DNA from 2 places in the Streptomyces sp. VTCC 41912 genome. Region 2 is predicted to be linked to the other one. Evidence: riboswitches for the same ligand, from Rfam matches in the RefSeq annotation. Region 2 holds a riboswitch; the other holds the start of a gene.
What was found. Region 2 has a riboswitch for cobalamin ahead of ACJ6WD_RS35225 (cobalamin biosynthesis protein). Riboswitches for the same ligand answer to the same signal wherever they lie in the genome.
Positions count from the first base shown of each region.

Region 1: linked by a shared signal. The riboswitch ahead of metE (5-methyltetrahydropteroyltriglutamate--homocysteine S-methyltransferase) and the one ahead of ACJ6WD_RS35225 (cobalamin biosynthesis protein) in region 2 are both predicted to bind cobalamin.

Region 1 is NZ_JBJMAB010000010.1:132,864-137,270, reverse strand. It holds gene aceB (malate synthase A) at 1-198, shown strand, start outside; gene ACJ6WD_RS17375 (3-hydroxybutyryl-CoA dehydrogenase) at 195-1,064, shown strand; cobalamin riboswitch at 1,270-1,463, shown strand; gene metE (5-methyltetrahydropteroyltriglutamate--homocysteine S-methyltransferase) at 1,647-3,965, shown strand; gene ACJ6WD_RS17365 (L-tyrosine/L-tryptophan isonitrile synthase family protein) at 4,121-4,407, opposite strand, start outside.
Region 2 is NZ_JBJMAB010000041.1:59,170-63,576, forward strand. It holds gene ACJ6WD_RS35215 (inorganic phosphate transporter) at 54-1,343, shown strand; gene ACJ6WD_RS35220 (hypothetical protein) at 1,374-1,610, shown strand; cobalamin riboswitch at 1,820-1,957, shown strand; gene ACJ6WD_RS35225 (cobalamin biosynthesis protein) at 2,087-3,076, shown strand; gene ACJ6WD_RS35230 (cobyric acid synthase) at 3,073-4,407, shown strand, end outside.

The DNA of each region.
Region 1 (4,407 bases), on a different contig from region 2:
CGGGTCATCGACCGTCGGACCGTGGAAAGGGTCCTCGACGAGGAGACCGCCGCGCTCGGGGCCGAGTACCCGTGGGCGCCCGTCGACGACATTCGCGCGCTCTTCGAGCGGAACACGCTGACCGGCGAGCTACCGATGTTCTTCACCCCGGATGCCTACACCCGCCACCTCGTGCGGCGGACGGAGGTCCGGGCGTGAGCGCGGCCGTCGAACGCGTCGGCGTCGTCGGCGGCGGGCAGATGGGTGCCGGGATCGCCGAGGTGTGTGCGCGCGCCGGGCTGGACACCGTGGTCTGCGAGGCGAACGCGACCGCTGCGCGCACCGCCCGGGACCGGATCAGTGCCTCACTCGACCGGGCAGTGCGGCGCGGAAAGCTGCAACAGGCGGCGGCACGGGACGCGCTCGCCCGGATGGTGTTCACCAGCAGTCTGGACGATCTGGCCGACCGGCAGCTCGTCATCGAGGCGGTGGTCGAGAACCCGGACGCCAAAACCGAGGTGTTCGCCGCCCTCGACAAGATCGTCGAGGATCCGGCAGCCGTCCTGGCCACCAACACCTCCTCCCTCCCGATCATGCGGCTCGGCATGTCGACCCTCCGCGCGGACCGGGTTGTCGGCCTGCACTTCTTCAATCCGGTCCCCGTGATGCCGCTGGTCGAGGTGGTGTCCTCGCTGCACACCTCGGCCGAGACCACCGCCGCGGTCGAGGACTTCGCCACCCGCACGCTCGGCAGGACGGTCATCCGTTCCCAGGACCGCGCCGGCTTCGTCGTCAACGCCCTGCTGATCCCCTACCTCCTCTCCGCCATCCGCATGGCGGAATCCGGCTTCGCCACCGCCGCCGACATCGACACCGGCATGGAACTGGGCTGCGCCCACCCGATGGGACCGCTCGAACTCGCCGACCTGATCGGCCTGGACACCGTCGCCTCGATCGCGGAGTCCCTGTACGCCGAGTTCCGCGAACCCCTCTACGCCCCGCCGCCGCTGCTCCGGCGCATGGTGGAGGCAGGGCTTCTCGGCCGTAAGACAGGCCGGGGGTTCCACCCTTACGAGCAGGACTGATGACCTGATGGGACACGGGCTGAGGGGCCCGCACCGCCACCGGGGATGAGGGTCTTCGGTGAGCGGATCAGGGGAGGGGCGGGAAGCGCGCGTACCGGCGCTTCCCGCCCCTTCGGTGTTCCGCCCCCAGGTGTCCTGATTCACTTTGCGATTCCTGGACGGCCCTCGTCACGGCGTGGCGACAGCCCGTAGGGTGGCGGGAGCAGCTGGTTCACCCCGTCCGCCAGGCGGGGTGTCGCAAGAGGGAACCCGGTGGGAATCCGGGACTGCCCCGCAGCGGTGAGTGGGAACGACCGCCGTCATACGCACTGGGTCCGAGGTACCGGACCCGGGAAGCGACGGCCAGTAGGTGTCCTCCGAGAAGGAGGGCGTGCCCACGAGTCCGAAGACCTGCCAACTGCCCGCGCGCGGACCACTCCGTGCGCGGACACCCCGGTGACCTCGAGGGCGGGTCGGCGTACACACCAGACGGAACGACCGTGCCTTCGCCGCGCGGGGTCGCTGCCGTCCGGTTCGTCATTCCCTTCGCGCTCTCGTCCCGTCACCGGGACCCCAGGGATTCATCTCGCGAAGGAGATCTCCGTGACCAGCAAGTCCGCAGCCGCGGCAGCACGGGCCACCGTGTACGGCTACCCCCGCCAGGGTCAGCACCGGGAACTCAAGAAGGCCATCGAGGGCTACTGGAAGGGCCGCGTCACCGCCGACGCCCTCCGAGGCACCGCCGCCGAACTCCGCCGGAGCAACTGGCAGCAGCTCGCCGACGCCGGCATCCACGAGGTGCCGACCGGCGACTTCTCGTACTACGACCACGTCCTGGACACCACCGTCATGGTCGGCGCGATCCCCGAGCGGCACCGCGACGCCGTTGCGGCACACGCCCTGAACGGCTACTTCGCCATGGCCCGCGGCACCCAGGAGGTCGCGCCGCTGGAGATGACCAAGTGGTTCGACACGAACTACCACTACCTGGTCCCCGAACTGGGTCCCGACACCCACTTCACCGCGAACTCCGCGAAGCAGGTTGCCGAGCTCAAGGAAGCCCTCGCCCTCGGCCTGGCCGCCCGCCCGGTCCTGGTCGGCCCGGTCACCTACCTCCTGCTCGCCAAGCCCGCCCCGGGCGTAGCGGCGGACTTCGAGCCGCTGACCCTGCTGGACCGGCTCCTGCCCGTGTACGCCGAGGTCCTGGCCGACCTGCGCGCGGCCGGCGCCGAGTGGGTGCAGCTCGACGAGCCCGCACTGGTCCAGGACCGCACCCCGGCCGAGCTCGACGCCGCCGAGCGTGCCTATCGTGACCTCGGTGCCCTCACCGACCGGCCCAAGCTGCTCGTCGCCTCCTACTTCGACCGCCTCGGCGACGCCCTTCCGGTGCTCGCCAAGGCACCGGTCGAGGGGCTCGCCCTCGACTTCACCGAGGCGGCGGCCGCCAACCTGGAGGCCCTGGCCGCCGTTGGCGGGCTGCCCGGCAAGCGCCTGGTCGCCGGGGTCGTCAACGGCCGCAACATCTGGATCAACGACCTGCCCCAGTCCCTGTCCACCCTGGGCACCCTCCTCGGGCTCGCCGACCGGGTCGACGTGGCCGCCTCGTGCTCCCTGCTCCACGTCCCCCTCGACGCGTCCGTCGAGCGGGACATCGAGCCGCAGATCCTGCGCTGGCTGGCCTTCGCCAAGCAGAAGTCCGCCGAGATCGTCGCCCTCGCCAAGGGCCTCGCCCAGGGCACCGACGCCATCACCGGCGAACTCGCGGCCAACCGCGCCGCCCTCGCCTCCCGCGCGGGCTCGCCGATCACCCACGACCCGGCCGTACGGGCCCGGATCGCCGCCGTCACCGACGCCGACGCCCGCCGCTCCCAGCCGTACACCGAACGGGCCGCCGCCCAACGCGCCCACCTCGGGCTGCCGCTGCTGCCCACGACGACCATCGGTTCCTTCCCGCAGACCGACGAACTGCGCGCCGCCCGCGCCGACCTGCGTGCCGGCCGCATCGACACCGCCGGCTACGAGGAGCGCATCAAGGCCGAGATCCAGGAGGTCATCTCCTTCCAGGAGACGACCGGGATCGACGTGCTGGTGCACGGCGAGCCCGAACGCAACGACATGGTCCAGTACTTCGCCGAGCAGCTCACCGGCTACCTCGCCACCCAGCGCGGCTGGGTCCAGTCCTACGGCACCCGCTACGTCCGCCCGCCGATCCTGGCCGGCGACATCTCCCGCCCCGAGCCGATGACCGTCCGCTGGACCACGTACGCCCAGTCGCTGACCCGACGTCCCGTCAAGGGCATGCTCACCGGGCCCGTCACCATGCTCGCCTGGTCCTTCGTCCGCGACGACCAACCCCTCGGCGACACCGCCCGGCAGGTCGCACTCGCCCTGCGCGACGAGGTCGACGATCTCGAAGCGGCCGGGAGCTCGGTCATCCAGGTCGACGAGCCCGCGCTGCGCGAGACCCTGCCGCTGCGGGCCACCGACCGGGAGGCGTACCTCGCCTGGGCCACCGAGGCGTTCCGCCTGTCGACGGCGGGCGTGCGGCCGGACACCCAGATCCACACCCACATGTGCTACGCCGAGTTCGGCGACATCGTCCAGGCCATCGACGACCTCGACGCCGACGTCATCAGCCTGGAAGCCGCCCGCTCGCACATGCAGGTGGCCCGCGAACTCGCCGCCCACGGCTATCCGCGCGAGGCGGGGCCGGGGGTCTACGACATCCACTCCCCGCGCGTGCCGAGCGCCGAGGAGGCCGCCGAACTGCTGCGCACCGGACTGAAGGCGATCCCCGCCGAGCGACTGTGGGTCAACCCCGACTGCGGCCTGAAGACCCGCGGCTGGGCCGAGACCCGCGCCTCGCTGGAGAACCTGGTCGCCGCGGCGCGCACCGTGCGGGGTGAGCTGCCCGCCTCCTGATCCCGACCCCGGTGGGCCGGGACGCTGGTGGCGTCCCGGCCCACCGAACAGCACCGCCATGACCGAGGCACACGAGGGGGTCCCATCCTGCTTCCACCGGCATGCGCCGCCACCACGTGGGCCCGATGCCGTGACGATCAGTCCCGCCGGTCCCGTCAGTCCAGCTCGAAGTGACTGGGACGGCCGTCGCACTCGATCAGGCGGCCCAACTCGGCGGCCTTCGCCCGGGTCATGAGGGTCCAGGTGCCGTCGGTGCGGCGAAGGGCTGTCGAGTGCCAGGGGGTGGTCCAGGCATCGGGCGCGTCCAGCAGGCGGATGCCGAACTTGCGGGCGCCGACGGGCTGGGGGTGGATGGACAGGCGTACGGAGCGGGGGTGGTGGTCGGCGATCAGGTCGCCCCAGGCGCGGCTGCGCTGGATGACGCCGTACGCGCGCTGCCGGC
Region 2 (4,407 bases):
GTCGTCCGTACGGTCCCGAGGACACTGACCTTCGACACGGATTGCCTGGGTGAATGGAACACATCACGCTTCTCATCGGGATCGTGATCGTCACGGCCTTGGTGTTCGACTTTACGAACGGCTTCCACGACACGGCCAACGCAATGGCCACCACCATCTCCACCGGGGCCTTGCGACCCAAGACCGCGGTGGCGATGTCGGCGGGGCTCAACCTCGTCGGGGCTTTCCTCTCCGTGGAGGTGGCGAAGACCATCTCCGGCGGCATCATCGACGAGAGCGCCGGCATCAGACCTGAAGTGATCTTCGCGGGTCTGGTGGGCGCCATCGTCTGGAACCTCCTCACGTGGCTGGCGGGCCTGCCGTCCAGTTCGTCCCACGCCCTCTTCGGCGGACTGATCGGCGCGACGCTGGTGTCCGTGGGCACCGGCGGCGTGCACGGCGAGGCCGTCGTCATGAAGGTCCTGATCCCCGCGGTCGCCGCGCCGTTCGTGGCGGGGCTCGCCGCGATGGCCGCGACCCGGCTCACCTACCGACTGGCCCGCGGCCGCAACGAGGCCGACACCGCCAAGGGCTACCGCGCCGGGCAGATCGCCTCGGCCGCCCTGGTCTCGCTGGCCCACGGCACCAACGACGCGCAGAAGACGATGGGCGTGATCACCCTCGCGCTGATCACCGGCGGGGTCGTCGCCCCGCACGCCGACCCGCCGATGTGGGTGATCGCCTCCGCCGGCCTGGCCATCGCGCTCGGCACCTACCTGGGCGGCTGGCGGATCATCCGCACCATGGGCAAGGGCATCACCGACATCCAGCCGCCGCAGGGCTTCGCCGCCCAGACCGGCGCCGCGGCCACCATCCTGGCCTCCTCCCACCTCGGCTTCGCGCTCTCCACCACCCAGGTCTGCTCCGGGTCCGTGATGGGCTCCGGGCTGGGCCGCAAGGGCGGCGTGGTGCGCTGGTCCACGGCCGGGCGGATGGTCCTGGCCTGGGGCCTGACCCTGCCGGCCGCCGGACTGGTCTCCGCCGGCGCCGCCTACCTCGCCGACCAGGGCTCCTGGGGCGTGGCCACGGTCGCCGTCCTGGCCCTGGCGATCTGCGGCGGCATCTGGGCGGCCTCCCGGCGCAAGCCGGTGGACCACACCAACGTCAACGAGGGACCGGCGGTGGAGCCGGCGGGCGTCGTCACCGCGGCGCTGCAGACGGTCGCGCCGCCGCCGGCCGGGCCCGTCCCGGCGCACGCCGAAGCACCCGCGGAAGCGCACGCCGCAACGGACGCCGCTCCCCACCCCGCCCCTGCCCACCAGTCGGCGAAGGCCCCCGCCCAGCCGGCGACGGCCTCGTCCTGACGCCGCTCACCCCGACCTAAGGACTACGCAATGCACATCGACTGGGCAGCTCTCGGCCAGGTCTTCGGCGTCAGCCTCGTGGTGACGGTGGGGCTCGTGGGCCTGTTCACCGTCGGGATCGTGGGCACCTCCCGCAAGCCCGCCGCGGACGGCGACGCGGCGGCCACGACCGCCCCCGGCACGGGGGCGCGCGCCGGGGCACTGGCCGCCTACGGGCTCTGCGCGGCCGCGGTGGCCTACGGGATCTACCTGATCGTCGCCGCCTGACGGCGGCGCCGGCACGGCCGGCAACGGACGGGGCGTCCGGTGGACGCGGCAGCAGCCGCGGCCCCGGGCGCCCCGTCCGCGTGCGGCACCCCGCCGGGCCCGCGCGTGGCCTTCGCCACAGGGCGGCCGTCGGCGCTGCGTCGCAGGTCAAGGGTGAGTTGACGGACCTGGGCGGGCGTGGTGGACTTCCGGGGCCAATCGGCGACAGCAGAGGAAGTCCGGTGCGAATCCGGCGCGGTCCCGCCACTGTCACCGGGGAGCGCTCCTCCGACGAGGGCCACGGCCCGTACGCACGCCGTACGGGCGGGAAGGCCGGGGGCGGCGCCGATCCGGGAGCCAGGAGACTCTGGTCGCCGTCACGTCGAGCCAGGGCGCGGACCCTGAGTGAGGACATACCGCCATGCCCGGCTGCCCGTCGAGAGCTCCACTGCCCGCTGTCCCAGGGCCCCTTCGAGGCCGGACGGCGGCCTGATCCGATGCGCGGCGAACACGCGGGGTACGCGTGCGGCGCGGCCCTCGGCTTCCTCGGTGACCTGATCCTCGCGGACCCGCGGCGCGGTCATCCGGTGGCCGCCTTCGGCCGGGCCGCCGGCGCCCTCGAACGCCGGCTGTGGCGCGACCACCGCGGCCACGGAACGGCCCACACCCTGTTGTGCGCGGGCGGCGCGGCCGCCGGCGCCGCGCTGCTCCAGCGCGCCCTGCGGGAGCGTCCCGGCGCCCGGACCGCGCTGACCGCGGCGGCCGCGTGGGCGGTGCTGGGCGGTACCTCGCTCGGCCGGGAGGCGCGGGCCGTGGGCGGCGCGCTGGCCGTCGGGGACCTCGACGTGGCACGGGAGCGGTTGCCGCACCTGTGCGGGCGCGATCCGCAGGCGCTGGACGGGCCGCAGATGGCCCGCGCGGTGGTGGAGTCGGTCGCCGAGAACACCTCCGACGCGGTGGTCGGCGCCCTGGTGTGGGGTGCGGTCGCGGGCGTGCCCGGCCTGGTGGCGTTCCGGGCGGTGAACACCCTGGACGCGATGGTGGGGCACAAGTCGCCGCGCTACCGGCGGTTCGGCTGGGCGGCGGCCCGCCTCGACGACGTCGCCGGCTGGCCCGGCTCCCGACTGACCGCCGCGCTGACCGTGCTGGCGGGCCCCGACCGGCGCGGTGCGCTGCGGGCCTGGCGGGCCGACGGCGGCGCGCACCCGAGCCCCAACGCCGGCCCCGTGGAGGCGTCGTTCGCCGGCGCGTTGGGCGTCCGGCTGGGCGGCACCCTCGCGTACGGCGGGCGGGTGGAGCACCGGCCGGTGCTCAACGGTGGTGGACGGCCCCCCGCGGTGCCCGACATCGAGCGAGCGGCCCGACTGTCCCGGCGGGTCGGCCTGTTGGCGCTGGGCGTCACGGTGGCGGGCCGGCTGGCGGTCGGCGCGGTACGACGCGGGAGGAAGGGCGTGGCGGCGGACGTGAGCGGGAGGGTGACCCGGTGAACGGGCGGAGGAAGACGGCCGACGGGGCCGTGGGCGGCGGACTGTTGGTGGCCGGGACGACGTCCGACGCCGGCAAGAGCGTGGTGACCGCCGGCATCTGCCGCTGGTTGGCGCGACAGGGTGTCTCGGTGGCGCCGTTCAAGGCGCAGAACATGTCGCTGAACTCGTTCGTGACCCGCGAGGGCGCGGAGATCGGCCGGGCCCAGGCGATGCAGGCGGCCGCGGCCCGGGTCGAGCCGACCGCGCTGATGAACCCGGTGCTGCTCAAGCCGGGCAGCGACCGCAGCAGCCAGGTGGTGCTGCTGGGGAAGCCGGTGGGCGAGCTGAGTGCCCGTGGCTACCACGCAGGCCGGCAGGAGCAGTTGCTCGGCACCGTGACCGACTGCCTGGCGGAGCTGCGACGCACCCACGACGCGGTCGTCTGCGAGGGCGCCGGCAGCCCGGCCGAGATCAACCTGCGGCGGACCGACATCGTCAACATGGGCCTCGCCCGGGCGGCACGGATCCCCGTCGTGGTGGTCGGCGACATCGACCGCGGCGGCGTCTTCGCCTCGTTCTTCGGGACCACCGCGCTGCTGTCCGCGCAGGACCAGTCGCTGGTCGCCGGCTACCTCGTCAACAAGTTCCGCGGCGACGTGACGCTGCTGGAGCCGGGCCTTGAGATGCTGCGCCGGATCACCGGACGGCAGACCTACGGCGTCCTGCCGTACGCGCACGGGCTCGGCATCGACGAGGAGGACGGCCTGAGGGTGTCGCTGCGCGGCACGGTCCGCGAGTCGGTGGTGGCGCCGCCGGCCGGCGAGGACGTGCTGCGGGTCGCGGTGTGCGCGGTGCCGCTGATGTCCAACTTCACCGACGTGGACGCGCTGGCCGCCGAACCGGGCGTGGTGGTGCGGTTCGTGGACCGGCCGGAGGAACTCGTCGACGCGGACCTGGTGGTGCTGCCCGGGACCCGCGGCACGGTCCGCGCGCTGGCCTGGCTGCGCGAGCGCGGACTGGCCGACGCGGTGGTCCGCAGGGCCGCCGAGGGCCGCCCGGTGCTGGGCATCTGCGGCGGCTACCAGATGCTCGGCGAGCACATCGAGGACGACGTCGAGTCGCGCGCGGGTGCGGTCGACGGGCTGGGACTGCTGCCGGTCCGGGTCCGCTTCGCGGTGGAGAAGACCCTCGCCCGGCCCGTCGGTCGGGCGCTGGGCGAGCCGGTGGAGGGGTACGAGATCCACCACGGGGTCGCCGAAGTGGCCGGGGGCGACGAGGAGTTCTTGGACGGGTGCCGGGTGGGGTCCGTGTGGGGCACGCACTGGCACGGCTCCCTGGAGAGCGACGGCTTC